3 regions of the Rhodococcus sp. GB-02 genome follow, and region 1 is predicted to be linked to each of the others. Evidence: riboswitches for the same ligand, from Rfam matches in the RefSeq annotation. Region 1 holds a riboswitch; each other region holds the start of a gene.
What was found. Region 1 has a riboswitch for S-adenosylmethionine ahead of ACSW29_RS04360 (aminotransferase class V-fold PLP-dependent enzyme). Riboswitches for the same ligand answer to the same signal wherever they lie in the genome.

Region 1 (2,255 bases):
GCGTGCAGGGTTTCGCATGCGGTCGCGATGGCTGCCGCACCGAGCACGTTGGGGGAACCGGCCTCATGACGTGCAGGCGCGCAAGCCCATTCGGTGGACTCGACGGTCACCTCACGCACGGCGCCGCCGCCGGCGAGGTACGGCTGAGCTTCGTCGAGCCAGTCACGGCGTCCGACCAGTACGCCGGCGCCGAACGGCGCGTAGAGCTTGTGGCCCGAGAACGCCACGTAGTCGACGCCGCATTCCTGCAGGTCGATGCGACGGTGGGGAGCCAACTGAGCAGCGTCGACGAGAATACGTGCGCCGCAACGGTGCGCGATGTCGGCCAAGCGTGCAATCGGCAGGATCTCGCCGGTTACGTTGGAGGCGCCGGTGATTGCGAGCAGCGCAGCAGGCTTGGTGCACAGTTCACCGATCAGACGCTCGATCGTCTCTTCGATGGTGTCTGCGGCGGTGACGATACGAGCGTCGTTCCACGGCAACAGGTTTGCGTGATGCTCGACGTCGAGGACAACAGTGCTGCCGGGGACGCACTGGGCCAGCAAGTTCAGCGAATCGGTGGTGTTCCGGGTGAAGACGACGACCTGATCGTCGGCACAGTTCACGAAACGAGCAACGGATTCACGAGCGTTCTCGTAGGTGAGAGTGGAGATACGAGACGCGTAGCCGGCACCGCGGTGGACGCTGGCGTACGTGGGCAACAATTCGGCGATACGGTCGGTGACCTGGGCCAATGCCGGCGCGCTGGCCGCGTAGTCGAAGTTGGCGTAGGAGCATTCGCCGCCCTGAACCAATGGAACCTGCAGGTCAGCACCCGAAACCTTGGCAATCGCGGTGGTGCAGCAGGTGTCGGCACTCAATACAGCAGTCATCGAAGACAATCCTCACGTTCAAGGACTCGTTCGTCGGGTGATGGCCCCGGAAGAGTCCGCGCTTGCCGCATTCGTTTTCGAACGCAGCCGGGTCGTCACCCGGAGCACCCCACCGCGGAGGAGGGTTGCCGACCAGCAAGCCGGGGCTGAACACTGGTACTCGTGACCTGGCAACGAGGATGGCAGGAACGTCCCGTGCTTGTCAAGACGAAGCTGCGAAGGCCGTCTTCACCGCGTAATCGCCCGGCAGGCGAGGTGGAGTGCAAGCCTGGGTTTCCGGATCGGCCAGATCCACCGAGAGAAGGCGCTGAATTCGATCGATTCGACTCGATACGGTGTTGCGGTGCAAGCCCATTCGGGTTGCGGTGTGAGCCAGAGACGATTCTTCGTCGAGGTACGTCGAGAGAGTCTCGAGCAACTCTCCATTCGAATCTCGTAGCGGCGCGGGCCGTGTCGCGGCGGCAGGCTGAAACGTGTCGGCCCGCGTCCATGCCTCCACTGTGGGTTCCACTTGCGGGTTCCAATTGTGGGTTCCAACCGAGCTCGAGCTGCGCGAATACGCTCGGCGATCCTGCGCAGAACGCACAGATTTCACTACCGCACGATGCTAAGTATCCAAACTCCACCGATGGAGTTTGCCCCGGCAAGTCGTAATCGCGCCCGTTGTCATCCGCCGCCCCCGAAGATCTCATTTGACGACGTTTGCTGAGTCGAAACTGCAATCACATCTACTCCTCCTTCGAGTTCGCTTGTAACAAAACAACTCCCACGACCGAAAAGGTCGTTGAACCACAACAGCGAAGGGACGAAAGACTATGGGATCAGCAGACGTAATGGCCTGGCTCGCCGAGGGTTACCTCGCCGGCGATCCGGTTCGCTATCCGCTCTACGTCGGATCGATGTTCCTGGCAATGCCGTTCCAGCTGATCGGCGTAATTCTGGGTCACCCCTTCTGAGTCACCCCTTCCGAGTCACCCCTTCTGAATCGTCACATCAGGCCAGGGCGGCCGACGTAGAACGGCCAGAGTTGCGATCACCGCGGCCGCCAACCCGATGAACTCCCCCATCAAAGCCACCCTGGTGTGATCGACAGCCGGTGACCACGACGGCTCACCCTCGTGGATCGAGAACACTCCCACTGGCACCGGTATGGGGTCTCCGCGCCACCGCCGATGCAGACGCGAAACCGTGATGATCATTGATCCGTCGCTGGACTGGTGCGGTTCACCGAAGATCATCGAGGTCCCGGAATCCCCTCGAAGTCGCTCCACCGCATCACGAATCTCCATGATCACCATGTTCGCACCGAAACGGCAGCCCTGTGCGAGTATCGGTCGGTGGCCGAGTGGTGGATACCGAGCAGGCGCGTCGAGCGATGGTGGC
Region 2 (2,255 bases), 1.5 Mb from region 1:
GCGTTGACGAACTTCTTGCCCGCATCGATCCCGCCGGGCAGCTCGAAGGTGACGATGGCGCCGGTTCCCTTGGGCATCAGCTGCTTTCCGCGTTCGAACCAAGGCGAGGAGGGAAGTCCCGCGTAGGAAACGGAGGCCACCTCGCCGTGGCCGTCGAGGAACTCGGCGACCTTCTGTGCATTGGACACGTGACGCTCGATGCGCAGGCTCAAGGTTTCGATGCCCTGCGCGATGAGGAACGCGTTGAACGGCGCCACGGCGGAGCCGAGATCGCGCAGCAGTTGGACGCGAGCCTTGAGTGCAAACGCCGGCGCGCCGAGGTCTGCGAAGGTGACGCCGTGGTAGCTGGGATCAGGCGTCGTGAAGTTCGTGTGGCGACCCTGCGTCCAATCGAAGGTGCCGCCGTCGACGATGACGCCGGCGATCGCGGTGCCGTGTCCGCCAAGGTATTTGGTGGCGGAGTGGACGACGATGTCGGCGCCGTGTTCGAGCGGGCGGAGCAGGTACGGCGTCGCGACAGTGTTGTCCACGATCAACGGAAGACCGTTCTCGTGGGCCAGCGACGAGATGCCGGGTAGGTCGAGAATGTGGTTCTTCGGATTGGCGATCGTTTCGCCGTAGAACGCCTTCGTGTTCGGGCGAATTGCTTCGCGCCACTGGTCGAGATCGTCAGGATCCTCGACGAACGTGACTTCGATGCCCAGCTTACGAAGGGTGTAATGCAGGAGGTTGTACGTGCCGCCGTACAGGTACGGGCTGGAGACGATGTGGTCGCCGGCCTCGGCGATGTTGAGGATCGCGATGGTCTCGGCAGCCTGACCCGAGGAGAGGAGGAGTGCGGCGACTCCGCCTTCGAGGGCAGCGATGCGCTGCTCGACGGCGTCCTGTGTGGGATTCATGATCCGCGTGTAGATGTTGCCCGGCTCGGCGAGGCCGAACAGTGCCGCAGCGTGATCGGTGCTGTCGAAGACGTAGCTGGTGGTCTGGTAGATCGGCAGAGCGCGCGCATTGGTGGCGGTGTCCGCTGTTTGCCCGGCGTGCACCTGCTTGGTCTCGAACGACCAGTTCGCGGTCGGATCAGAAGTTGCTGCGGCGTCGGCTGTGTTGTCGGTCATGATTTGTTCACTCCAGTGGTCTGACGGATAGATGTCGGACGGGGGCGAATGATCGCCGCCCCGTGCTGGGGTCTATCTACAAGTGCGACACATACTGAAATACCTCCGTGGGGCTCGGCCCGGTCTGGGGTCCGTCCCTGTCGGACCCGCGCTTGTCACCCGAATTGCGGTGGAACTGCGCGAGCAGATCCACGTCGGGAAACCTGGTCATCACCCGGGGCACCCCACCGCGGTTGGAGGGTTGCCGTCCAGCGAGCCGGGGCTTGACGCTGGCACTCATGACCAAGTCGGATTCTACCGGGAAGTGAGCGCAGTCCTGACGCGGGGCGAAATGTGAGCCGCAACCGCACGCGGGGCAGAGCGACGCAGCCCACTAGCAGGCAAAAGTTACTCGCGAGTAGAGACCGATGGGTGGACCTGCCGGTTGCAGCCTCACGGGTTAGCAGTACGCTTGTCTTGTTTGGGACTCATCTCCCGAGATCAGTCCACACCGTCTAGGTTTGATAATCGAACCGTTCGCGGACCCACTCACAAAGTGTGACCGCAACCGTGTAACCAGGGAAACTTCCTAGGAGGACGCGAAGCACCCATGTCCAAAATCAAGGTTGAGGGCACCGTCGTCGAACTCGACGGCGATGAGATGACGCGCATTATCTGGCAGTTCATCAAAGACAAGTTGATCCATCCGTATCTCGATGTGAACCTCGAGTACTACGACCTCGGTATCGAGTACCGCGACGAGACCGACGACCAGGTCACCATCGACGCAGCGCACGCGATCCAGAAGCACGGCGTCGGCGTCAAATGCGCCACGATCACGCCGGACGAGGCACGTGTCGAGGAATTCGGTCTCAAGAAGATGTGGCGTTCCCCGAACGGAACGATCCGCAACATTCTCGGCGGCACGATCTTCCGCGCACCGATCATCATCTCCAACGTTCCGCGACTCGTTCCGGGCTGGACCAAGCCGATCATCATCGGCCGTCACGCATTCGGCGACCAGTACCGCGCCACAGACTTCAAGGTCCCCGGCCCCGGCAAGGTGATGATCACCTACACGCCTGAGGACGGCAGCGCACCGATCGAGCACGAACTGGTCAACTTCCCCGAAGAGGGCGGCGTCGTCCAGGGGCAGTACAA
Region 3 (2,255 bases), 890 kb from region 1:
CTGGAACACGAATCCGATGTGTGAACGCTGTTTCAGGATCTCTCGGTCACGCAGTTCGTGAAGTCGATTTCCCTTGCGCCGGTATCCGATCAGTTCTCCGTCGATCCGCACGGTCCCTCGGTCGACCTTCTCGAGGTGATTGAGGGTGCGCAACAAGGTGGACTTACCGGAACCGGACGGGCCGAGAATGACGGTCACTTCACCCTTGCGGACCAGGAGATCTACGCCGGCAAGTACTTCCAGCGCGCCGAACGACTTGTGGATTCCGCGCGCTTCGACGGCGTACACCGTCTCTTCGGCCAGCTCTGCGGTCATCGGGTCGCACCTCTCGGAAAATCGAGACGCGCATCACGAATCTCGTCGAACTTCTTGCGAGCCTTCTGTATCGGAGTCAAAGGAAGAGCGCGGGCGGATCCACGGGCGTAGTGGCGCTCAACGTAGTACTGACCGATCGAGAGCAACGTCGTGAGGATGATGTACCAGATCGTGGCGACCATCAGCAGGGGCACAACTCGTCCGTTGCGGCCGAAGATGACCTGCACCTGGTAGAACAGTTCGGCGATCGCCATGGTGGAGACGATGGACGTTCCCTTGAAGAGTCCGATGACCTCGTTGGCGGCATTGGGGAGGATCGCCCGCATCGCCTGCGGGAGAACGATCTTGAAGAACTGTCGACTGCGCGGAATACCGAGCGAGTGAGCAGCTTCGATCTGACCGTGATCGACCGAGATGATTCCGGAGCGGATGATCTCGGCCGAGTACGCGGCCTGGTGTAGCGCCAAACCGATAACTGCTGCGGTGAATCCGCCGATCACACCACTGACCTGGAAGGTGAAGAACTCCGGCCCGAAAGGTATTCCGAGAGAAAGCGTCTGGTACAGGTACGTGATGTTGAACCAGAAGAGCAGCTGCACGATGAGCGGAATCGAGCGGAAAGCCCAAATGTAGGTCCAGGCGATCACCTGCAGGACCGGGTTCTTCGACAACCGGCCGAGTGCCAGGAACACTCCGAGACCGAATCCGAGGATCGTCCCCCACAGGGTCAGTTTGATCGTCATCCACAACGCGGCAAGCACTGATTTCGCAGTGAAGTACTGCGCGAACGTAGGCCAGTCCCAGCCCGGGTTGACGACGAGTCCGTGAATGAACTGAGCAAGCAATGCCAGCACAACTGCGCTGATCAACCAGCGCAGCGGGTGCCAGGTACGAGCAACGACAAGTTCCGAGTCGGGAAGTTGCGGCTCGGCCACCGACTTGTCGGGGCGGACATCGGTGGGCGCGCTCACGGCGCACTACCTGACGGAATGGACATCACGAATAGACCTTTCAGGGAATGGGGACGCAGCTGTGTTCTCGAGGTGGTGTGCTCGAGTTGCGAAGACGACGGCAGTTCGGTCAGTGACAGTGACACGAAGCGGTGCGGCACAGATCGATGTGACGACGCCTGTGCGCAGCGTGCGAAGTGGAACCCATGTGATGCCTTCCATCGGTCCTGGCGGTAGCACCCGCTCCCGATCACTCGGGGGGTTGCTGCGACGTCGACGAGCCAGGTCTCTCGGTCGCTCTGGATGGTGAGCAAAGACTAGACGCGAAATGCCGAGTCGTCAAATATTGTATTTCCCTGCACTGCAAGGGAAATGAAGGTCTCTCCACGTTGAAATCGCACTGATTCCAACGGTGCCCGAAGCCTTGGCCGCCGTGTTCAATGGAGTGTTCGAATCAAGACCGGGACCGCCGTCCGGACTGACTTTTCCTCTGCCGTACCGTCTGCGGAGTGAGTGGAATCGACGCTTTCTTCATCTTGTTGGCCGGTATCGGTGCGGGCGCGATCAATGCCGTGGTCGGCAGCGGAACGCTGATCACGTTTCCCACCCTGGTCGCCTTCGGCATGCCGCCGGTGACCGCGACGATGTCCAACGCAGTCGGGCTCGTCGCCGGCGGGGTTTCAGGGACGTGGGGATACCGGCGTGAGTTGTCGGGACAGGGGGATCGTCTGAAATGGCAGATTCCGGCGTCGCTCGCCGGCGCGCTCCTCGGTTCGTGGTTGCTCATGCACCTACCCGAGAAACTGTTCGAGACCATCGTTCCGGTGCTGTTGATCCTGGCTCTCGCACTTGTGCTCCTCCAACCACGTATCCAGGCGTGGGCGAAGAAGCGCTCCACCGAAGAAACGGCGCTGTCCACCAAGAGGCTGATGCTCCTGACCGCCGGCACCTTTGCAGTCGGCATCTACGGCGGTTACTTCACCGCCGCGC

Region 2: linked by a shared signal. The riboswitch ahead of ACSW29_RS11270 (bifunctional o-acetylhomoserine/o-acetylserine sulfhydrylase) and the one ahead of ACSW29_RS04360 (aminotransferase class V-fold PLP-dependent enzyme) in region 1 are both predicted to bind S-adenosylmethionine.
Region 3: linked by a shared signal. The riboswitch ahead of ACSW29_RS08585 (putative leader peptide) and the one ahead of ACSW29_RS04360 (aminotransferase class V-fold PLP-dependent enzyme) in region 1 are both predicted to bind S-adenosylmethionine.

Annotation. Positions count from the first base shown of each region.
Region 1 covers NZ_JBPUKE010000001.1:906,528-908,782, reverse strand. Annotated here, with positions in the region: gene ACSW29_RS04360 (aminotransferase class V-fold PLP-dependent enzyme) at 1-872, opposite strand, end outside; SAM riboswitch class IV at 926-1,040, opposite strand; gene ACSW29_RS04355 (helix-turn-helix domain-containing protein) at 1,075-1,383, opposite strand; gene ACSW29_RS04350 (hypothetical protein) at 1,688-1,828, shown strand; gene ACSW29_RS04345 (hypothetical protein) at 1,844-2,170, opposite strand; gene ACSW29_RS04340 (hypothetical protein) at 2,210-2,255, shown strand, end outside.
Region 2 covers NZ_JBPUKE010000001.1:2,386,322-2,388,576, forward strand. Annotated here, with positions in the region: gene ACSW29_RS11270 (bifunctional o-acetylhomoserine/o-acetylserine sulfhydrylase) at 1-1,115, opposite strand, end outside; SAM riboswitch class IV at 1,259-1,399, opposite strand; gene ACSW29_RS11275 (NADP-dependent isocitrate dehydrogenase) at 1,705-2,255, shown strand, end outside.
Region 3 covers NZ_JBPUKE010000001.1:1,796,002-1,798,256, reverse strand. Annotated here, with positions in the region: gene ACSW29_RS08595 (amino acid ABC transporter ATP-binding protein) at 1-315, opposite strand, end outside; gene ACSW29_RS08590 (amino acid ABC transporter permease) at 312-1,286, opposite strand; gene ACSW29_RS08585 (putative leader peptide) at 1,396-1,473, opposite strand; SAM riboswitch class I at 1,481-1,575, opposite strand; gene ACSW29_RS08580 (sulfite exporter TauE/SafE family protein) at 1,775-2,255, shown strand, end outside.